DNA from 3 places in the Cupriavidus sp. HMR-1 genome. Region 2 is predicted to be linked to each of the others. Evidence: predicted binding sites of a transcription regulator. Region 2 holds the regulator's gene; each other region holds the start of a gene.
What was found. The regulator HrcA, encoded in region 2, represses chaperone genes, less so after heat shock. The targets are predictions, from matches to a motif close to TTAGCACTCNNNNNNNNNGAGTGCTAA.

Region 1 (7,608 bases), on a different contig from region 2:
CGCCCATTTCCACCAGGTCGCCGTACTCGCCCGAAGCCGCGTTGTAACCGTAGTTACCCTTGCCTTCGATAACCTTGGCCACCACGACCGAAGCTTCTTCACCAGCGTTCAGCACGATCTGGCGCAGCGGCTCTTCCATGGCGCGCAGCACGATCTTGATACCGGCGTTCTGGTCGGGGTTCTCGCCGTGCAGGCCAGCGATCGCAGCACGAGCACGCAGCAGGGCCACACCACCGCCCGGGACGATGCCTTCTTCCACGGCAGCACGGGTAGCGTGCAGTGCATCTTCCACGCGTGCCTTCTTTTCCTTCATTTCGACTTCGGTGGCTGCACCAACCTTGATCACGGCAACACCGCCGGCCAGCTTGGCCACGCGCTCTTGCAGCTTCTCACGGTCGTAGTCCGAGGTCGCCTCTTCGATCTGGGCGCGGATTTGCTTCACGCGGCCTTCGATCGCCGATGCGTCGCCGGCGCCGTCGATGATGATGGTGTTTTCCTTGCCGATCTCGATGCGCTTGGCCTGGCCCAGGTCCTGCAGCGTGGCCTTTTCCAGCGTCAGACCGATTTCCTCGGCGATCACGGTACCGCCGGTCAGGATGGCGATGTCTTCCAGCATGGCCTTGCGGCGGTCGCCGAAGCCCGGAGCCTTCACGGCGGCGGTCTTCAGGATGCCACGGATGTTGTTCACCACCAGCGTGGCCAGGGCTTCGCCTTCCACGTCTTCAGCGATGATCAGCAGCGGGCGGCCAGCCTTGGCCACTTGCTCCAGCACCGGCAGCAGGTCACGGATGTTCGAGACCTTCTTGTCGAACAGCAGAACGAACGGGCTGTCCAGTTGAACAACCTGCTTTTCCGGGTTGTTGATGAAGTACGGCGACAGGTAGCCACGGTCGAACTGCATACCTTCCACGACTTCCAGCTCGTCGGCCAGCGACTTGCCGTCTTCGACGGTGATCACGCCTTCCTTGCCAACCTTGTCCATGGCTTCGGCAATGCGCTCGCCGATCGAGGCGTCGCTGTTGGCCGAGATCGCGCCAACCTGGGCGATTTCCTTGCTGGTGGTCGTCGGCTTGCTCAGCTTCTTCAGCTCTTCGACGGCGGCGCCAACGGCCTTGTCGATGCCGCGCTTCAGGTCCATCGGGTTCATGCCGGCGGCAACGAACTTCATGCCTTCGCGCACGATCGACTGGGCCAGCACGGTTGCGGTGGTGGTACCGTCACCGGCGTTGTCGCTGGTCTTGGAAGCCACTTCCTTGACCATCTGCGCGCCCATGTTCTGCAGCTTGTCCTTCAGTTCGATTTCCTTGGCCACGGACACGCCGTCCTTGGTCACGGTCGGGCCGCCGAAGCTGCGCTCCAGCACCACGTTGCGGCCCTTCGGGCCCAGGGTCACCTTCACTGCGTTGGCGAGGATGTTCACGCCTTCGACCATCTTGGCACGGGCGGCGTCGCCGAACACTACGTCTTTTGCTGCCATGTTCTGAATCTCCGAATCTGGATGGATGCGTCCCGCTGGATTGTCAGGGGGACGATCGGGAATTGGGTGGCTTGTGGGCGTCGATTACTTGTTGACGACAGCCATGATGTCTTCTTCGCGCATGACCAGCAGTTCCTGGCCATCCACCTTCACGCCCTGGCCGGCGTACTTGCCGAACAGCACGCGGTCACCCACCTTGACGTCGAGGGCGATGTTGTTGCCCTTGTCATCCTTCTTGCCAGGGCCAATCGCCAGCACTTCGCCTTGATCGGGCTTCTCGGCAGCATTGTCGGGAATCACGATGCCGGATGCGGTCTTGGTTTCATTGTCCAGACGCTTCACGATCACGCGGTCGTGCAGAGGACGCAGGTTCATACGGACTCCTAGATACAAAAGTGAGTGTTAAATCACAAAATGGTCGTCTGATAGCGACGACCATCGGGTTTCGGGTACCGCGGGGGCGACTGTTAGCACTCTCCCCCAGCGAGTGCTAATTATAGGGACGGGGTATTTCGTTTTCAAGACGCGGGCTGAATGGGGGTTTTCCCGTACAGATCACAAGAATGCGCCGAGGGAAACAGTCCCAGCCGATGAATGCGCCCCATAGATCACACAAAAATCTGGTCCTCCCACCCCGAATTCCCTAGTTCTTGGGATTCCCTGTAGTTGTTGCAATTTGTAACTTCGAGGCTTTGCCGCCCTCTGGGGCATTCGCAGCCACCGGGGAGGCCGCACCTTGAACCACATCTATCGACTTGTCTGGAATCGCACGCTGTGCGCATTGAAGGTGGCGCCGGAAACGGCCGGAAGCCAGGGCTCGGGAGGCACGGGCACCGCAACCATCGCCCCAACGGCTTCCCGGCGGCGTGCCGGCTGGAGCGTCGGCTTGCCGGCACTGTCGGCGCTTTCCGCGGGCCTGCTCCCCGCCATTGCGATGGCTGCCACACCGATTGCCGGAACGCTGCCAACCGGCTCGGTCTGGATCAGCGGGAGCGGGACTGTCAACTCGACAGGGACCACCACGACGGTCAATCAATATTCGTCATCGGGCACGATCAACTGGTCCTCTTTCGATGTCGCTTCGAACAGTACGGTCAATTTCACGCCGAATACGGGTGCGAGCGCCGTCACCCTCAACAACATTTCTGGCACTACGGCCAGCCAGATCTACGGAACCGTGTCGGCAGCCGGGCAGACGATCCTTGCCAATGCAAACGGCCTGGTTTTCGGTGGCACGACATCAGCCGGCGGACTTCTCGCCACCTCGCTCGGTGTTTCCGCCCCTGCCACGACGGGAGGCAGCTACAGCCTTGATGCAGCGGCCATGCGCGGCACCGTAGCGTTTGCTGGCGGTGCAACGTTCATTGGCAACTCCGCGGCACTCGTCGGCGCCGGCGTGTCGAACAATGGCGTGCTGACGGCCAATGGCGGGCGAATCAGCCTGGTGGCCGCGGACCACGCAACGATGACGTTCGACGACAAGGGTCTGATGAATGTTGCCATTGCCGGCGCACTGAGCACCGCGCAGGGCGGCACCGCGGTCGTCAATACCGGAACCCTCCAGGCAACCGGCGGCACGATCATCATGGCGGCAGCAGCCCAGCCGGGGTTGTACGGCACGCTAGTCAACAACAGCGGCGTCATCATCGCGAATGGTGGAAACGTCAGCCTCAGCGCAATAGGGGGCGCCGTAGTCAACAACGGCAGCATCGACGTCTCGCAGGGTGGCCAGTCCCAAGCTGGGCAGGTTCAGATCACGTCAGACGCCGCCGTGATCCTGGGGGGCAACATCGACGCGTCGGGCACGACGACGGGCGGCTCGATTGCCATCTCGGGTGGTAGTGTCCAGCTCGGTGGCACGCTGACCGCCGGGACAGGCCAGATCAGCCTGCAATCGTTGGGGGACGTCCTCCAGACCTGGGGCAGCCTGACAGCGGGAACCCTGACAGGCAGCGCCGTCGGCAGCATGAAGCTCGACCAGAGCAGCAACAGCATCGCCGCGCTCGGGCCGATCAGCACGGGCAGCGACTTCGCGTTGACCACGACCCGTTCGCTTGGACAATCCGGCCCGTTGTCGATCGGTGGCGATACCACGATCAACGCAGGCACGAACGCCATTACGCTGACCAACGCCAGCAATTCGTTCGGTGGCGCGGTAAACCTGACCGGTGGCACCACGCAGATCACCAGTGCCGCGGGACTGAACTTGGGCACCGTCAACGCCGGCACATTGACCGCCACAAGCACGGGTGCGTTGGTCTTCGGCACCACCGCCGTGAACGGCAGCCTGTCGGCAACGAGCAACCGCGGCTTCATCATGCAAAACGGTGCGCTCACCATTGCGGGCAACAGCACCTTCAATGCCGGCACGGGCGCTATCTCGCTAACCAACATGGGAAACTGGTTTGGTGGCACCGTGAACCTGACCGGTGGCGCCACGATAATCAGCAGCGCCTCGGCCCTGACCTTCGGTAACGTCAATACGGATACATTGCTTGCCACGAGCCTGGGTCCAATGAACCTTGGCACCGGCACGGTGCGTGGCTACCTGTCGGCATCCACCAACGACAATGCCATCACCCAAAGCGGAGCGCTCAGCGTTGCCGGTAGCACCACCATCAGCGCCGGCACTGGCGCCATCACGTTGACCGACGCGAGCAACAGCTTTCAGGGCCCGATCGCTGCAACGGGGTCCAGCGTGGCATTGCGCGCGGCTGGCGATCTGCGCGTCTCGGCGCTAAACAACAGCACGAACGGCGCGGTCAGCCTGACCGCTGGCGGGGCGTTGACGCTACCGGTATCGGCAATCAACACCGGCACGAGCAATCTGCAACTCGCGGCCAACGGCGGCACGTTGCTAGCCAATGCCGCGTTGAGCGGCAGCAATATCACGATCTCTGCCCGCGACAGCATCGCGCTGTACGGGCCAGTGACGGCCAGCGGACAACTCGCGCTCAGTACAAGCACCGGCCAGTGGATCTTCGCGCTGGGGGACGTGCAGGCCGCCACCACGCAAATCGGCAGCGGCACACTGCGCATCGGCAACGGCACCACCACCGGCAGCATTGGCGGCAACGTGGTCAACAGCGGCACACTGATGTTCAACCGGACCGACAGCATCGGCTATGCCGACGTCATCAGCGGCACCGGGAATCTCGTCCAGCAAGGCACCGGCACCTTGACCCTGACTGGCGTCAACACCTACACCGGCGCGACACAGGTCGCCGGCGGCACGCTTGCCCTGTCCGGCGCGGGCAGTATCGCCAACTCCAGCGGTGTGCAAGTCGATGCGGCGGGCATCCTCGACATCTCCGGCATCACCGCCGCGCAGGCCAGCTTCGGCAGCCTGAGCGGCGCTGGCCAGATCAAGCTGGGCGCCAGAACGCTGGCAACGGGCGGTGACAACAGCAGCGGCACCTTGTCGGGCGCGATCTCGGGCACGGGCGGCTTGCTCAAGACCGGCAGCGGCACGCTGACGCTTGGCGGCGACAACAGCTTCAGTGGCGGCACCGCGCTCAAGCAAGGACGCATCGACCTTGGCAGCAACGGCGCGCTGGGGACCGGCACACTCTCGATGGATGACGGCACCACGCTCGGCATTGCCACCGATGGGCTGCGCATCGCCAATGCGATCCGCCTGACGGGCAGCAACGATCCTGTGATCGACACTGGCGCCTTCAATGCCACGCTCGCCGGGGCCATCAGTGGTTCGGGCTTTCTCACCAAGAACGGCAGTGGCGCCTTGACGCTTGCCGGCGCCAACGACTACACCGGGGCCACCAACGTTGCGGCCGGCACGCTGCGGGCGGGAGCGGCCAACACCTTCAGCGCGGCATCCGTTCACACGGTGGCCAGCGGCGCCACGCTGGATCTCGCCGGTTTCAGCCAGAGCGTCGCGGGACTGAACAACGGGGGCGTGGTCTCGCTGATGGGCACGACACCCGGCGCGACCTTGACGGTGACGGGCCCCTACACGGGCAACAACGGCACGCTGCGCATGGGCACTGCGCTCGGCGACAGCACCGGCGTGAGTGACCGGCTGATCCTCAGCGGCCCCGCCGCCGTCGCCAGCGGTCAGACCACGCTGCAGATCTCCAACCTGAATGGGCTTGGCGCGCTGACCGCGGGCAACGGCATCGAGGTGATCAGCGCCGTCAATGGCGCCAGCACCACGGCGCAGACCAGCAAGAGCGCGTTCGTGCTCGCAGGTGGCCATGTAGATGCCGGCGCCTACCAGTACCGCCTGTACGCTGCCGACGCCAAGGGATCGGGCGAGAACTGGTATCTGCGCTCCAATGGCGAGACCACCGAAACCACCCCGACCACCGAACCTGCGGACCCGCCCGTCACGACCTACCGTGCCGAAGCCGCGTTGTACGCGGCGCTGCCGAGTCAACTGCGCCAGAGCAACCTTGCCATGATCGGCAACCTGCACCAGCGCGTGGGCGATGACGACCCGAGGTCCGCCACATCGGGCACCCTATCCGGCACCCCATCGGGCACCCCTGCCGGTCGCGATCGCCGGGCATGGGCCCGCGTGCTGACCACCGATGTCGACGTCAGCCAGGACGGCACGGTGGCGCCCAAGAGCAAGGGCCGGTTGACCGGCTTCCAGGCCGGCACGGATTTGCTGGCCACGCAGGACTGGCGCGCTGGCCTCTACGTCGGCCAGCTGGATGGCAACGTAAGCGTCAATGGCTTCATCGGCGGCATCGACAATGCTGGCGCCGGCCGCAACGATCTGCACAACCAGTATCTGGGCTTCTACGGCACGTATGCCGGGGACAGCGGCATCTACGCCGACGCGGTGCTGCAGTTGGGCCGTCACCGCTACACGGTGACGCCAGCGTCCAGCTCCGGGGTCGAGACCAAGGGGGACAGCCTGCTGGCATCGCTGGAACTGGGACGCGCCTTTCCACTTGGCGGCAGCGCCTGGAGCATCGAACCCCAGTTGCAGGTGATTCACCAACGCATTCACCTCGACAACGCGCAGATCCCCGGAGCAATGGTCCAGACCGACGTGAACAGCAGCTGGCTCGCGCGCGTCGGCGCGCGGGTGAAGGGTGAAATGGAGGCAGGCTCCGCCGCGTTGCGGCCATATGGCCGCGTCAACCTCTACATGGCATCGAACGGTAGCGACGTCGCCCGCTTCACAAACCCGGCCGCCACCACCGACATCGTGGCAGCGACCGGCGGCACGAGCATCGAGGTGGCCGCGGGCCTAACCGCGGCCCTGAACCGGCGCTTCAGCCTGTACGGCGAGGTCGGCAGGATCTGGGCCGCCGGCGGCAATGCCAAGGTCAGAAACTCGATCCTTGGCTCCGCCGGGTTGCAGGTCAAGTGGTAGGCCAGTGCCACCAGCATCGAGCGGGATATGAACGGCCAGCACGGTCCCCTCTCCCGTTGATCGCACGCTGAACGTGCCGCCAAGGCGCTCGGTACGCGCCCGCATGCTGCGCATGCCCGCACCGGCGTGCCGCCCGGCGGCGGCCGGATCGAAGCCAACGCCGTTATCGCTGACCAACAGCTCCAGCCCGCGCGTGCCGACGCGTACCGCGACGTCCGCGCGGCTGGCCTTGCTGTGCTTCATCACGTTGGTCAGTGCTTCCTGCAAGGTCCGCATGACATCGAGAATCCGCGAATTCGGCAGATGGCATTGCTCAAGGCCATCGAGCTGCCAATGACACGCGATGTCATGGCTCTCCAGCAACCGGCTAAGGCGGTGGCGCAGCGGCACGATCTGCCCCGCCAGCGCCGGCTCGCCGAACTGCTGGCTGGCGGTCGTATCGACGATGATGCGCAGGTCATCGCGCAACGCCCGGAGCATCGACAGCACCTGCCCGGGCGGGATGTCATGCGGGCTGCGCTCCAGCGTGGCGATGCCGCTGACGAGTGTGCCGCCGAGCCCGTCGTGCAGGTCGTGCGCCAGATTGAGCCTCTCGTTGAGCCGCGCGTTGGCAACCTCGTACTCGCGTTGGCGCCCCAGGTTGACGACGAGTTCGGCCTTGGCTTCGGAAACCTTGCCGTGCAACTCGTCGTTGAACCGTTCGATCCGACGCAGGTTGGCCACGAAGCGCCATGCCAGCACCAGCGCCATAGCGATCATCTGGACCTGCGAAGTCAGCGCCGCG
Region 2 (7,608 bases):
TTCTTGCAGGGCTGCCCGTTGACACTCACGCGCCCCCGCTCCACCGCCTCGGCAGCCAGCGAGCGCGTCTTGAAGAAGCGCGCGCACCAGAGCCATTTGTCGATGCGCAGCCGCGCATCGGGTTCGAAATCGACTTGCATGATTACCGTCCGTTACTGCCCGTGCCCGCCCGTGACCGCCGCCAAGGCCTCAGGCTCCCGCGCCACGCGCCTGCGCGCGGGAGCGCCTTGCTTCCAGTTCGTGGGGATGTGGAACATTGAGCGGCCACCCCTGCAAATGCTGCAACGCAATATCCGCCAATCCGGCGATCCACGCCTCTGCATCGTTGAGGCACGGGATGAAATGGAAATCCTGGCCGCCGGCCACGCGGAATTCCGACTGCCCCTCCATCGCGATCTCCTCGAGCGTCTCGATGCAGTCGGCGGGAAAGCCGGGACAGAACACGTCCACGCGCTGCGTCCCGACCTTGCCCAGTTCGGCCAGCGTCGGCGCTGTATAGGGCTGTAACCACTCCGCCTTGCCAAAACGAGACTGAAACGTCACCTGATACTGGCCGGGCTGCAAGCCCAGCGCCTCGCCGAGCAGACGACCGGTCTTCAGACACTCGCAGTGATAGGGATCACCCAGGTCCAGCAATCGGCGCGGAAGGCCGTGGAACGACAGGATCAGCTTGTCACCGCGCGCGAAATCCGGCTTGCCATGCTGGGCCCAATAGCCGCCCACCTGCTTGTGCAGCGCAGAGATATACGCCGGGTGATCGTGGAAATGCTTGATCAGCCGTAACTCGGGCTGGTTGCGCCACGCCGACAGGACACGAAATGCCTCGTCGAAGGCGGTGGCCGTGGTCGTGCCGGAGAACTGCGGATACAGCGGCAGCAACAGGATCTGTTCGGTACCCTGCCGGCGCAGCGCTTCCATGACCGATTCGATTGACGGATTGCCATAGCGCATCGCGCAGGCCACCGTTACGTCGTGACCTTGCTGCTGCATCAACAGTTGCAGCGCATGAGCCTGACGCTCTGTATACACAAGTAGCGGCGACCCGGTCATATGCGCCTCGCGCAGCCAGATCGACTCGTACTTCATGGCCGACGCCCGCGAGCGGAACGGCAGGATCAGCCCGTGCAGGATCGGCAGCCAGGCCAGGCGCGGGATCTCTACCACGCGCGGGTCGGACAGGAACGCCTTCAGGTAGCGCCCCACCGCCTTAGGCGTGGGCGCGTCCGGGGTGCCGAGGTTGATCAGCAGGATCGCGGTGCGCGGCGGCTGGCCGTGCTGGTGTGCCGGTTCAGGCGAAAACGTCATAGGGTTTCCGTTGGGACTGCCGGGGGCGCTGGCGAATCAGGGGCCGGCCGCAAGCCGTTGCAGGCGGCCGACTCAGGACAGACACGTCCACCGTGTCAATAGTTCGTGGCTCAGCTCTGGCTGAGCGCGCTGGACAGGAGCCGCGCGGTGATATCGACGATCGGGATCACCCGTTCGTAGGCCATCCGCGTGGGGCCGATCACGCCCAGGGTGCCAACGATCTGGCCATCCACCCCGTATGGCGCGGTGATCACGGCCATGTCCTCGATCGGCACAAGCTGGCTTTCGCCGCCGATGAAGATCTGCACGCCCTGCGCGTGACTCGACACATCGAGCAGCTGCAGCAGGCTCGTCTTGTGCTCGAACACGTCGAACAGGCGACGCAGCTTGTCCATGCTCGACGACAGGTCTTCCACTTCCAGCAGCTTGCGCTCGCCTGAGATGAACACCTGCTCGTTGTCCTCGGCCATCGCGCTGCTGCCCGCCTCGACCGCCGCCTGCATCAGCGCGGACATGTCGCGGCGCAGGTCCTGCAACTCCACGCGCAGGTGGTCGCGCACGGCGTCGAAACTCATGCCCGCATAGTGCGAGTTGAAGAAATTCGCCGCCTCGATGAGCTGGCCCGGCGTGTACGCCAGGTCGGTCTGGATGATCCGATTCTGCACATCCCCTTCCGGGCTGACGATGATCAGCAGGATGCGCTTGTCAGACAACCGCATGAATTCCACCTGCCGGAACGATTGCGCGCGCCGTGGCGTCATCACCACGCCGGCGAAATGAGAAAGATTCGAAAGCGTATGCGCCGCCGCCGTGATCATCCGCTGCGGCCCGAACTGCTGGCCACCCAGTTGACCCTGGATCTGGCCAGTCAGCTCAGCCAGTTCGGCACTGAACTCCGGCGCGCGCTCCAGCGGGCGCGCCGTCAGCATTGTGTCGACGAACAGCCGGTACCCGCGCGGCGTGGGGATTCGGCCAGCCGAGGTATGTGGGCTGGCGATGAAACCCATCTCCTCGAGGTCCGACATCACGTTGCGGATGGTGGCCGGCGAGAGATCAAGCCCCGAGAACTTCGACAGGGTGCGCGAGCCCACGGGCTGCCCCTCGACGATGTATCGCTCGATCAGGGTCTTGAGAAGCTTTTTTGAACGTTCGTCCATGATGCCCCGATTTTAATCAAACTTTGGCGGTTCAGGCGTCACCTGGAGCGGCGGCGGCCCAGTGCTGACAACGATCATGCCGGTATGGTCTAATCCCGGCATGTCTGCCCCCCACAAGACCGGCGCCGCGCGCCCCCCGTTCAAGACTGTAGCCCTGGTGGGCCGACACTCGACCGCTGGCATCGAAGGTCCGCTGGAAGAGCTCGCATCTTGCATCTCCCGTAACGGACAGGATGTGGTGTTCGAACGCGAAACCGCAATGGCTACCGGGCTGACAGGTTACCCGGTGCTGACCCCCGACGAGATCGGCCGCGAAGCCGATGTGGCGGTGGTGCTGGGCGGCGACGGCACGCTGCTCGGGCTGGCCCGCCAGCTGGCCGGGCACGATGTGCCCGTGATCGGCGTCAACCACGGCCGACTGGGCTTCATGACCGACATCCCGCTCGATGCCATCTCCACGGCACTGCCAGAGATGCTTTCCGGCCGGTACGAGGCCGAAACCCGGATGCTGCTGGAGTCGCGCGTGATCCGCGACGACTCGGTGATTTTCTCCGCGCTGGCGTTCAACGATGTGGTGGTGAACCGCTCGGGGATCTCCGGCATGGTCGAACTGGCGGTCTCGGTCGACGGCTATTTCATGTACAACCAGCGTTCGGACGGCCTGATCGTCTCCACGCCGACCGGCTCCACCGCCTACGCGCTGGCAGCGGGGGGCCCGATCCTGCACCCGACGCTGTCCGGCCTGGTGCTGGTGCCGATCGCGCCGCACGCGCTGTCGAACCGGCCCATCGTGCTGCCGTACGACGCCGAGGTCACGATCGAAGTGGCCAGCGCGCGCGATGTCAGCGTCAACTTCGACATGCAGGCGCTGGCCTCGCTGCTGCCCGGCGACCGCATCGTGGTACGCCGTTCGGCCAAGACCATCAACCTGCTGCACCCGGTGGGGTATAACTACTACGCCACACTGCGCAAGAAGCTGCACTGGCACGAGTATCCGACTGAAGACAACCGGCTCTGATCCACAGGCACCTCAACGTTCCGCCGTTATCCTCGTTACCCGTCCTTACCGCCCTTACCGCCCTTACCGCCCTTACCCGCCACCGCTCACCGCCCACGATGCTGCGCAGCCTATCGATCCGCGACTTCGTCATCGTCGACACGCTCGACCTCGACTTCTCCGCCGGCTTTACCGTCTTCACGGGTGAAACCGGCGCGGGCAAGTCGATCCTCATCGACGCGCTCGCCCTGGTGCTGGGTGAACGGGCCGACGCAGGCGTGGTCCGCGAAGGCGCGGCACGTGCCAGCATCAGTGCCACCTTCCACACCCACCCAGCGCTGGATGCGTGGCTGGCCGAGCGCGAACTGTCGAGCGACATGGAAGACGACGACGGCGGCACCGTGCTGCTGCGCCGGACTGTCGACGCCAGCGGCCGCAGCAAGGCCTTCATCAATGGCGCCGCGGCAACGCTGGCGCAGTTGCGCGAGGTGGGCGACCAGCTCGTCGATATCCACGGCCAGCACGCGCACCAGTTGCTGCTGCGCCCGGATGCCCAACGCCAGTTGTTCGACGCCCACGCAGGCCTGACCGAACAATCCGCCGCCGTGGCCGAGGCCTGGCGTGTGTGGCGCGCCTGCGTCAAGCAACGCGAGGCGGTGGAGCACCAGTCGCGCGAGATGCAGCTCGAACGGGAGCGGCTCGAATGGCAGGTCGGCGAACTGGACAAGCTCGCGCCGCAGCCAGGTGAATGGGAAGAGATCCAGGGCGAATACAACCGCCTGTCGCACGCGGCGGGCCTGATCGACGGCGGCCGCGCCGCGCTCGACGCACTATCCGAATCGGACGGCGCAGTGACCTCCGTGCTCAACGGCGTGGTGCACCGACTCCAGCAACTGGCCGATGTCGACGCGGGCCTGCGCGACGTGCTGGCCGCGCTCGAGCCGGCGCTGGTGCAGGTCGAGGAAGCCGCGCACTCCCTGAACCGCTATGTCGACCGGCTCGAACTCGATCCGGAACGGCTGCAGGCCGTGGAAGAGCGCATGCAGGCGCTGCACGCCACCGCCCGCAAGTATCGTCTGCCGCCCGAACAGCTATCCGACGAGTTGCTGGCCCGCCGCCAGCAACTTGACGACCTCCAGGCCGCCCAGGACATCAACAAGGTGCTGGCGCGCGAAGCCGCGTCGCGCGCTGCCTACCTGACCCTCGCCCAGCATCTGTCGGGGGCGCGCAAGGTGGCAGCCGAAGCCTTGTCCGCCGCCGTTACCAATGCGATGCAGGGCCTGTCGATGGCCGGCGGCACGTTCGCCGTGGCATTGCATCCGCTAGAGGAAGGCCAGAGCCACGGGCTCGAGCAGATCGAGTTCCTGGTCGCGGGCCACGCCGGCGTGAGCCCCAGGCCGCTCGCCCGCGTGGCATCGGGTGGCGAACTGGCGCGGATCAGCCTGGCGATTTCGGTCATCACAAGCGAGGCGGCGCCCACGCCAACGCTGATCTTCGACGAAGTGGACACGGGTATCGGCGGCGCGGTAGCCGAGGTGGTCGGACGCCGCCTGCAGGAGCTCGGACGCTCGCGACAGGTACTCTGCGTCACGCACCTGCCACAGGTGGCGGCGCAGGCCGGGACCCACCTGCTGGTCAGCAAGGAAACCAGCAAGGATGACAAAAAGGCCGGAGGCGACAATGGCGGCCCGGTGACGCGATCACGCATCCGGACACTTGATACAGATGGTCGCATCCAGGAAACCGCGCGTATGCTTGGGGGTACCACGGTCACTGCCACGACCATGCAACATGCCGAGGAAATGCTGGCGCAAGGCACCCAGGCGGCCCAGGCGGCCAACTCGCCGCGCGAAAGCAGTGGCAAGCGCCCGCGCCGCGCGGCCGGCTGATTCCGGCACGCCGAACCACACAGGAGTTTCAAACCGATGACCCATGGCAAGTCGCCATCGCTCCACCGCCGCGTCGTCGCGGCCACCTTTGCCGCGCTGGCTGTGACGGCAGTGTCGGGCTGCGCCTCGGAATCGAAGTCATTTGCGCCGCCGCGCGGCAGCATTACGGACGACCGCGCGATCGGGGACATCCTCGTCAAGTTCACGCCGCCGGATGTGACAACCTCGGAAGACGCCGGCAAGCTGCTGGCAGCGATCGAGGGGCCGGTGCGCTATGTGGTCAAACGCCCGATGTCAGGAGGGGTCTGGCTGGTCACCGCGATCACGAAATCCCCCGACATCACCGCCGACCAGGCAGTCGCCACGCTGCAGGCCGCGCCGCGCGTGGAATCGGCAACGCCCGACCGCATGTTGAAGCCGCACCGCTCCATGCCGGGTGGCCGCGACATGCCCCAGCAATAAGTATCAGCATCGCCTAATCTGAGAGCCGAGTACCTCAGCAGTTCGCATCGCCGGTTGCCTCGACAAGCTCTAGCCGACAAAGCCCCTTAAGGAGCGATGATGCCGTACAGGTTGCTGAAGTCCTGGCTCACGTCCGCCGCGCCAGCCGCGCTGGTTGTCATCGGCGCAGCCCTCGCCCACGCTCCTGCCGCCCATGCCGATACCGGCACGGCAGCGCGTACCGCCCCGGTCTACACCGGCAACTACATCGTGCGATGGCGCGACGGCAGCCAGACCGTCGATACCCCCACGGACACCACCCGGATGCGCCAGGTGGCCTCCAGCACGGGGCTCGGCCTGTCCGTCAAGCGTCCGATGTCCGGCGCGATGCAGTTGCTGACGGTAAAGGACAGTCGTGGCGACGATCCCGAGATTGTCGCAAAGCGGCTGCGCAACGACCCACGCATCGCCGACGCCGTGCCGGATCGCTGGCTGCGGTTGCATGACACCATTCCGAACGACCCCGAGTTCGCCACCAACCAGACGTATCTTGGCCCGCCATCGCAGGTAGTTGGCGGCGTCAACCTGCCGAAGGCGTGGGACCGCACGCGCGGCAGTAGCAGCGTCGTGATCGCGGTGGTCGACACCGGGTATCTGCCCCACCCCGATCTGGCCAGCCGGATAATCGCCGGCTACAACTTCGTATCGACGAACGGCGCGACGCGCAGCGGCGACGCCACGGACCCCGGTGACTACGTCCCATCCGGCGTCACCTGCCCGGACGGCTCCGCCGGCCCACAGGCCAGCACCTGGCACGGCACACGCGTGGCCGGCACGCTGGGCGCGTTGACCAACAACGGCCTCGGCATCGCCGGCGTGGACTGGTCGGCACGGATTCAGCCTGTGCGGGTATCGGGACGCTGCGGCGCGCTGCTGTCCGACACCGTCGACGGCATGCGCTGGGCCGGCGGCCTGAGCGTGCCAAATGTACCGGCCAACCCGACCCCGGCGCGGGTGATCAATATCAGCCTGGGTGGCGGCACGTGCTCGACGATTGAACAACAGGCAATCAACGATCTCAATGCAGCGGGCGTGGTGGTGGTGGCTGCCGCCGGCAACTCGGCCGGTGCCGTGGAAGCCCCCGCCGACTGCTCCGGCGTGGTCGCCGTGACCGCGCACGCGAACGATGGCGAGAACGCGAGCTACGCCAACTTCGGGACCCAGGTAACGCTGAGCGCGCCCGGCGGCGGCTGCGGCAACTCGAAGGTCGGCACCATCGCGGGTCAGCCAGTCTGCACGGCGGTGGGCGGCCAGTCATACATCCGGACGCTCTCGAACGATGGCGCGACGACCATCGGCAACTACACGATCGTCAGTTCTCAAGGCACGAGCTTCGCGACACCGATGGTGTCGGGCGTCGTCGCATTGATGTTCGCGGTGAATGGCGCACTGACGCCGGCCCAGGTCACGACTGCCCTGCAGAGTTCGGCACGTCCGCACCCGGCCAACACGTTCTGCACCACCGGCAGCAATGTCGGCAAATGTGGCGCCGGACTGCTGGATGCCGATGCCGCATTGGCGGCGGCGATTAGCGCGCCGGCCGGTTCCTCATCGACATCGACTGGCGGCAGTGGCTCCGGCAGCAGCGGGGGCGGGGGCGGTGGGGGCGGCGCGATGGTGCCGTGGAGCGCTGCCTTGTTGCTGGTGATGGGTGTGACGGGGTTCGCGATACGGAGGCGGGTGGGAGTGAAGCGGGCATAACCGCATAGCGGGCGCCTGCCCTTTGGCCCTGCCCCTTCCCGTTTCCTGCTAGCGGGGT
Region 3 (7,608 bases), on a different contig from region 2:
CATTGGCATCCTGATTGCGCTGCTGCCCCTGTCCTACGTGATGGTGCGCGGCAATCGCGACAAATATCGCAGACTCGTCTGGATCACGGCGTTCCTGACGCTGGACCTGATCATGTTCGGCAGCTTTACCCGGCTGACCGACTCCGGCCTCGGCTGCCCCGACTGGCCCGGCTGCTACGGCCACTCGAACCCGCACGCGGCGATGGACCCGATTCGCGCGGCGGAAACGGCGCTCCCGAGCGGCCCGGTCACGCTGATGAAAGCGTGGATCGAGATGATCCATCGCTATTTCGCCATGGCGGTGGGTGTGCTGATCATCTCGCTGATGGTGCTGGCATGGGTCAAGCGCCGCGAACTGAAGCAGTCGCCGTGGTTCGCCACCGGCGTGTTCCTGCTGGTCTGCCTGCAGGGCGCGTTCGGTATGTGGACCGTGACGATGAAGCTGCAACCGATCATCGTCGTCACCCATCTGCTGCTGGCGATGGCGCTGCTGGCGTCGCTGATCCTGCTCGGGTCGCGTAACGAACCGCCGCATGTCGTGGCGCCACAGGCGGCTTCGCTGCGCTGGGCCGGCCTGCTGGCCCTGGTGCTGCTGGTCGTTCAGATCTTCCTGGGCGGCTGGGTCAGCACCAACTACGCGGTGCTGGCCTGTACCGATTTTCCGCTCTGCAACGGCCAACTCGTGCCAGAGATGGACTTCCGCCATGGCTTCACGCTGTGGCGCCAGCTCGGCATGACGGCCGACGGCGACTACATTCCGCACGCGGCGCTGGTGGCTATCCACTGGGTCCACCGTGGCTTCGCCTTCGTCGTGCTCGGTTTCCTGCTCTGGTTCGCGCTGCGCGCGCGCCGGATGGAAGGGCTGGCGCGGCATGCGCGGTGGTTGCTGGTCGTGCTGGCGCTGCAGTTGTGCACCGGCATGTCGAACATCGTTTTCGACTGGCCGCTGGTCGCGGCGGTGGCCCATAACGGCGGAGCAGCCCTGCTGCTGATGTTGTTGCTCCGTCTCAACTACAATATCGGCCTCGCCACTCGCTCCGCCGGCGCCGCCACGCAACCCTCGATTGCCGCGCGCGCCACATGAAGGACAAGATGCCCCCCGTGGTAACTGCTACCCACTCCCAATCCTCCGTGGGCCGATTACGCCATCTGGCCCGCCAATACGCCGCGCTGACGAAGCCGCGGGTGACCCAACTCGCCGTGTTCTGCGCCATCATCGGCATGTTCCTGGCCACCCCGGGCATGGTGCCGTGGTCGGTGCTGATCGGTGGCGCGGCTGGTATCTGGCTGCTGGCCGGCGCGGCTTTCGCCATCAACTGCCTGGTGGAACAGAAGATCGACGCGCTGATGCGCCGCACCGCGTGGCGCCCGTCGGCCACAGGCGAGATCACCACCACCCAGACGCTGATCTTCTCGGCCGTGCTGGGCGGTGCTGGCATGTGGCTGCTGCACGTCTTCGCCAACGACCTGACGATGTGGCTCACCTTCGCCACGTTCCTTGGCTATGCCGTGGTCTATACAATCCTGCTGAAGCCGGCGACGCCGCAGAACATCGTGATCGGTGGCCTGTCGGGCGCCATGCCCCCGGCGCTAGGATGGTCCGCGGTATCGGGTACGGTGCCTGCCGAGGCCTGGTTCCTGGTGCTGATCATCTTCACCTGGACGCCGCCGCACTTCTGGGCGCTGGCTCTGTACCGCCGCGCCGACTACGCCAAGTCCGGCCTGCCGATGCTGCCGATCACGCACGGCGAGCGCTACACGCTGCTGCATATCCTGCTGTACACGCTGATCATGATCGCGGCCACGCTGCTGCCGTTCGTGTACGGCATGAGCGGCTACATCTACCTTGCGGCGGCGCTGGCGCTGGGCCTGGTGTTCCTGGGCTATGCCTGGAAGCTGTACCGCAACTACTCGGATGGCCTCGCGCAGCGCACCTTCCGTTATTCGATCCTGTACCTGTCGCTGCTGTTCGCGGCGCTGCTAGTGGATCACTACTTCAAGTTCGTGCCGCAGGTCTGACAACCTGCGGCATCTTGCCGCGCCCGGAAGTCATCGCCGGCCCAATCGGCGATACTTTCGGGCAACTCCTCCCGATTCTTGCGCATGTCGACCTCTTCCCAAGGCCTTTGGGCCGCATTCCGCCGCTTTTGTCTGCTCGCGCTCTGCACGGCCCTGCTGGCCGCCTGTGGGCAACCAAAGCCGTCCTTCCGCAACGTCGATATCTCGGGCGCCACCGAGTTCGGCAAGGACTTCGCGCTGCTGGACCCCACCGGCAAGACCCGCACGCTGGCCGATTTCAAGGGCAAGGTGGTGCTGATGTTCTTCGGCTACACCCATTGCCCGGACGTGTGCCCGACCACGATGGTGGAGCTCAAGCAGGTGATGGAGCAGATGGGGCCCGATGCGGACAAGGTGCAGGTGTTGTTCGTCACCGTCGATCCGGAACGCGATACGGCGGCGCTGATGGCCCAGTATGTGCCGGCCTTCGACTCGCGCTTCCTGGGCCTGCGCCCGGCCGACGAGGCCGCGCTCAAGAAGGTGACCAAGGACTTCAAGGTCTACTACGCCAAGGTGTCGGGTTCGTCACCGGACAACTACACGATGGACCACTCGGCCGGCAGCTATGTGTTCGACCAGACCGGCCAGTTGCGGCTGTTCATCCGCCACGGCCAGGGGCCGGAGCCGATCGCGCATGACCTCAAGCAGCTGATGTCGTAAATAAGAAAAGGCCGGTCGAATGACCGGCCTTTTTCATTGCGGGGAGCGTGGCCTCAGGCGAATGCCGCCAGCGCACCCTTCATCTTCTTCATTGCCGCCGATTCGATCTGGCGAATCCGCTCGGCGGATACACCGAACTCGTCGGCCAGTTCGTGCAGCGTGGCGCCGCCCGACCCATCGTCGTTGACGTCGAGCCAGCGGGCCTCGATGATGCGGCGGCTGCGCGGGTCCAGCTTCGTCAGCGCTTCTTCCAGGCCTTCGACCTGCAGACGGTCGTGGCGCTTGGCTTCCAGCACCTGCGTCGGCTCGTTGTGGTTATCCGCAAGGTAGGCGATCGGCGCGAATTCTTCCTCGCCGTCCTCGATCTGGCCTTCCAGCGCCATATCGCCGCCCGACATGCGGGTTTCCATCTCCATCACTTCCTCGGGCTTGACGTTGAGCTCGCGCGCAACGGCTTCGATCTGCTCGGGCGTGAAGGTATGCGAGCCCTGCTTGTGGCTGCGCAGGTTGAAGAACAGCTTGCGCTGGGCCTTGGTGGTGGCCACCTTGACCATGCGCCAGTTCTTCAACACGTATTCGTGGATCTCGGCCTTGATCCAGTGCATCGCGTACGACACCAGGCGCACGCCCTGTTCGGGGTCGAAGCGCTTGACGGCCTTCATCAGCCCGATGTTGCCTTCCTGGATCAGGTCGGCGTGAGGCAAGCCGTATCCCAGGTACTGCCGGGCAATGGAGACCACCAGACGCAGGTGCGACATCACCATGCGGCGGGCGGCATCGACTGAGTCGTTGTCGCGCAGGTCGCGAGCCAGGCTGAGCTCTTCCTCGGGGGTGAGCATCGGGATGCGGTGGACAGCCTGGATGTAGCTGTCCAGATTGCCCAGTGTGCCGGGGAAGGTCAGTGCGAAGGCATTCGCGGCGGCATTCTGGGGCGCCGTGGGCAGACGGCGGGTAACTTGGGTTTGATCGGCAGACAGGACTGCGTTCACTATGACTCCTTTCGCATCCGGCGGTGGGTTGCCGGTGTGTCCCGAAGGGACACCGCATTGCAACGCATATTAGCACTCGAACCGGACGAGTGCTAAGTTAGAAGGTCTATAGGGTTGATAGTTCCAGACAATCGGAAAAATCTTCTGGATAGCCTGATGTCGCCTTATAGTGGCCCAGCCCAAGCCTGACAAGGCCTGGCGGGCAGCGCTCTCGGAGCACTGTTATTAGAGGGGGCAGCCCCGATTCGGTTTCGCAGCGATTTCGGGATGGTGTATTGCAGGATTCGCTACACTGAAGTCGTTTTTCAGACGCATCCCCAGGAGCCCCAAATGTCTGCTATCGAACACTTGCTGAAGCCTCATGTGCGAGACATCGGCGAGTTCACCGTCCGCCGATTGCTGCCCGCCGCTACGACGCAAGCAGTCGGGCCATTCATCTTCTTTGATCACATGGGGCCGGTGGAGATGGAGCCCGGCGCGGGCATGGATGTGCGCCCACATCCTCATATCGGACTGGCGACAGTCACGTATCTGTTCGAAGGCGAGATCATGCATCGCGACAGCCTCGGCAGCGAGCAGGTGATTCGGCCCGGCGACGTGAACTGGATGACTGCCGGGCGTGGCATCACGCACTCGGAGCGCTCGCCGGACGGCGCGCGCTCGGCCGGACCGCACCTGCACGGCATCCAGACCTGGGTAGCCCTGCCTAAGGCGCATGAGAATGATCCGCCTTCGTTCCACCACCATCCGGGCGCTACGCTGCCCAAGCTCGAACTGCCCGGCGTGCGGATGACCGTTATCGCGGGCGATGCCTTCGGCGCCGAGTCGCCGGTCAAGGTCTACAGCCGCACGCTCTATGTGGCGATCGAGATGGATGCCGGCGCAAGCCTTGTGATCCCCGCCGAACACGTCCAGCGTGGCATTTATCCGGTCGATGGCAACCTGGAGGTCGATGGCGAGACGCTGCCGGCCGAGCATCTGGTGGTGCTGGTACCTGGCGAGCCCGTGACGATCAAGGCGACGATGCCCTCGCGCGTGATGCTGCTTGGCGGCGATCCGACGGACGGACGGCGTTTCATCTACTGGAATTTCGTGGCAAGCAGCAAGGAAGCGATCGAAGAGGCCGCCCAGCGCTGGCAGGACGACCAGTTCCCGCACGTCCCGGGCGAGACGGAGCGCATTCCGCTGCCGCCGCGCCGGCCCTGATCGCGCTGGCGGGCCATCCTGCATCCTGTAGCGGGAGGTGTTACAGCGGGCTGGCCCAGGTCACCCGCGTGGCCTGCGTCAGGCACGCCTTGATCGCCGCCACCTGGGTGGCAACCGGCGCGGGCACCGGTTCCGCGCCATCCAGCACCTTGCGAATCCACGCGGCCGTCTCGGCGATGTCCGTGCCCTGCGGCAGTTCGGGCACATCCGCGACCGAACCGCCGACTGGATCGACCATCGTGCGCTGATGGCCGTCGTGCAGCCAGTCGATACGGCTGCTGCGGCGCGCGTCGGCCACGACTTCCCCCTCGGTACCCCGGGCCAGCATCACGTTGGCGGGTTCGTGCGAGAAATACTCGGTCAGCGTTTCCCGATACTCGGGGTGGGTGTAGCTGTAGAGCCGCAAAGCCTCGGCAGGGGAGTGTCCGCCCACCGGTTGCAGCATCTTGACGACCGTGTGCGCCGAATTGCGCAGGCCGATGATCGCGCGCTTGTCGAGCAGTTGCGACAGCGCGGGCGACAGCACGTCGATCGGCAGCGCGGCCAGCGGATTCGATGCCGCGCCAAGCTGCGTCTCCGCGGACTGCGCGGTGGCGCATAGCGGCACGCCCAGTGCCTCGAACAGCGCCATGCTGGTGACGCGGCCCGGAAACTCGCGAATGCCGTGGACCAGCGTCGGCACGCCATCGCGCGCCAGCAGCATCGCCAGCAGCGGCACCAGGTTCGGTTGCTTGCGTGCGCCGTTGTAGCTTGGAATCACCACCACGGGTTTGTCGGCCGGCGCGGCCAGCGGCGCGCAGTGATCGTGCGCGGCGTCCAGCATGCCGGCCAGTTCGTGTGGTGCTTCGCCCTTGATGCGATAGGCCAGCAACACGGCGCCCAGCTCTAGATCGGACACCCGGCCGGCGAGCATGGCATCGAACAGCGCCTGGGCGTCTTCACGCGGCAGCGCGCGGGCGCCATTGACGCCTCGTCCGATTTCCTTGATGTACTTGGCCGCCGGAAATGGCGCGCGGGATGCAGAGGTCATGATGCTGCGGGGATCGTGGGGTTGGGGTTCATGATAGCGGAGGCTCGCCGCTTCTCCCAATGCCGTGAGTCAATCATGATCCCCGCGCCGGGTACGCATCAGGCGGCTTCCTCCAACGCCGGATTGCGCTGCTTGCGATACAGGAAGTCGAGCACGGCGGTGCGGCACGCGTGGAAGGTCTTGTCGTCGGCCAGCGTCACACGGTCGCGCGGGCGCGGGATGTCGACGCGCAGGATCTCGCCGATGGTCGCCGCCGGCCCGTTGGTCATCATGACGATACGATCCGCCAGCAGCACGGCCTCGTCCACGTCGTGCGTGACCATGACCACGGTGCTCCTGGTGCGCGCAACGATCTTCAGCAACGCGTCCTGCAGATGGGCACGCGTGAGCGCGTCGAGCGCGCCGAATGGCTCGTCCATCAGCAGCACCTTCGGCTGCATCGCCAGCGCCCGGGCGATGCCCACTCGCTGCTTCATGCCCCCCGAGATCTCGTGCGGATATTTGCTTTCTGCGTGGGTCAGGCCCACCAGGGCCAGCGTGTCGTGCGTGCGCGCCTTGAGTTGCGCCGGTGTCTCGCTTCGGCCGAACACGCGCTCCACACCCAGATGGACGTTCTCGAAGCACGTCATCCAGGGCAGCAGCGAGTGGTTCTGGAACACCACGGCCCGCTCCGGGCCGGGGCCGGCGATCTCGCGTCCCGCGCAGATCAGCGCGCCGGTCGTCGGCGCGGTCAGCCCGGCGATCAGGTTCAGCAGCGTGGACTTGCCGCAGCCCGAATGCCCGATCAGTGTCACGAACTCGCCTTCCGCGATCGACAGGTCGATATCGCGCAGCGCCACGAACGGCCCCTTGCGCGTCTTGAAGGTCTGCCCGACATTTTCGATGCTGACGAACTTTTCCATGGTGGTCGTCTCCGGATCAGGTGTTGCCGTAGCTGAAGCGGCGGGCGAGGGCCAGCAGCAGGTGCTCGAGCACCAGGCCCACCACGCCGATGATGAAGATCGCGATCACGATGTGCTCGACCTTGAGGTTGTTCCACTCGTCCCAGAGCCAGAAGCCGATGCCGGTGCCGCCCGTGAGCATTTCCGCGGCGACGATCACGAGCCACGCCGTGCCGATCGACAGCCGCACGCCGGTCAGCATGTACGGCAGTACGGCAGGAAACAGCACGTGCCGGAAGATCTTCCACTCGGACAGGTCGAGCACGCGTGCCACGTTCAGGTAGTCCTGCGGCACGCGGGTCACGCCCACGGCGGTATTGATGACCATGGGCCAGATCGAGCAGATGAAGATTGCCCAGATCGCGGCGGGATTGGCGGCCTTGAACAGCAGCAGGCCGATCGGCAGCCAGGCCAGCGGGGATACCGGACGCAGCAGGCTGATGACGGGCGACGCCATCGCGTTCAGGAACGCGAAGCGCCCCAACAGGAAGCCGGCTGGAATGCCCACGACCGCGGCCAGGCCAAAGCCCGCCGCCACGCGCGCCAGCGACGCCAGCACGTTCCAGCCGATGCCCTGGTCGTTCGGCCCATTGCGATAGAACGGATCGGCGAACAGCGGCACCGCGGCGTTCCACGTGGCGCCAGGTGTCGGGATCGACGGGATCAGCGTGGCGATGCCGTGCCACACCAGCACCAACAACGCGAAGCCGATCAGTGGCGGCAC

Region 1: groES (co-chaperone GroES) is a predicted target of HrcA. The motif match lies at 1,945-1,971, and genes of this name have one in related genera.
Region 3: rpoH (RNA polymerase sigma factor RpoH) is a predicted target of HrcA. The motif match lies at 3,777-3,803, and genes of this name have one in related genera.

What each region holds. Positions count from the first base shown of each region.
Region 1 covers NZ_ANKP01000062.1:35,751-43,358, forward strand. Annotated here, with positions in the region: gene groL (chaperonin GroEL) at 1-1,477, opposite strand, end outside; gene groES (co-chaperone GroES) at 1,562-1,852, opposite strand; partial or broken gene D769_RS30970 (autotransporter outer membrane beta-barrel domain-containing protein) at 2,214-6,761, shown strand; gene D769_RS09785 (7TM diverse intracellular signaling domain-containing protein) at 6,699-7,608, opposite strand, start outside.
Region 2 covers NZ_ANKP01000223.1:37,392-44,999, forward strand. Annotated here, with positions in the region: gene D769_RS21340 (RNA-binding S4 domain-containing protein) at 1-140, opposite strand, end outside; gene hemH (ferrochelatase) at 190-1,305, opposite strand; gene hrcA (heat-inducible transcriptional repressor HrcA) at 1,416-2,462, opposite strand; gene D769_RS21355 (NAD kinase) at 2,563-3,480, shown strand; gene recN (DNA repair protein RecN) at 3,579-5,348, shown strand; gene D769_RS21365 (hypothetical protein) at 5,385-5,810, shown strand; gene mprA (MprA protease, GlyGly-CTERM protein-sorting domain-containing form) at 5,910-7,550, shown strand.
Region 3 covers NZ_ANKP01000037.1:17,366-24,973, forward strand. Annotated here, with positions in the region: gene D769_RS05020 (COX15/CtaA family protein) at 1-1,084, shown strand, start outside; gene cyoE (heme o synthase) at 1,093-2,019, shown strand; gene D769_RS05030 (SCO family protein) at 2,104-2,718, shown strand; gene rpoH (RNA polymerase sigma factor RpoH) at 2,772-3,707, opposite strand; gene D769_RS05040 (pirin family protein) at 4,038-4,913, shown strand; gene ybiB (DNA-binding protein YbiB) at 4,954-5,943, opposite strand; gene D769_RS05050 (ABC transporter ATP-binding protein) at 6,042-6,845, opposite strand; gene ntrB (nitrate ABC transporter permease) at 6,862-7,608, opposite strand, start outside.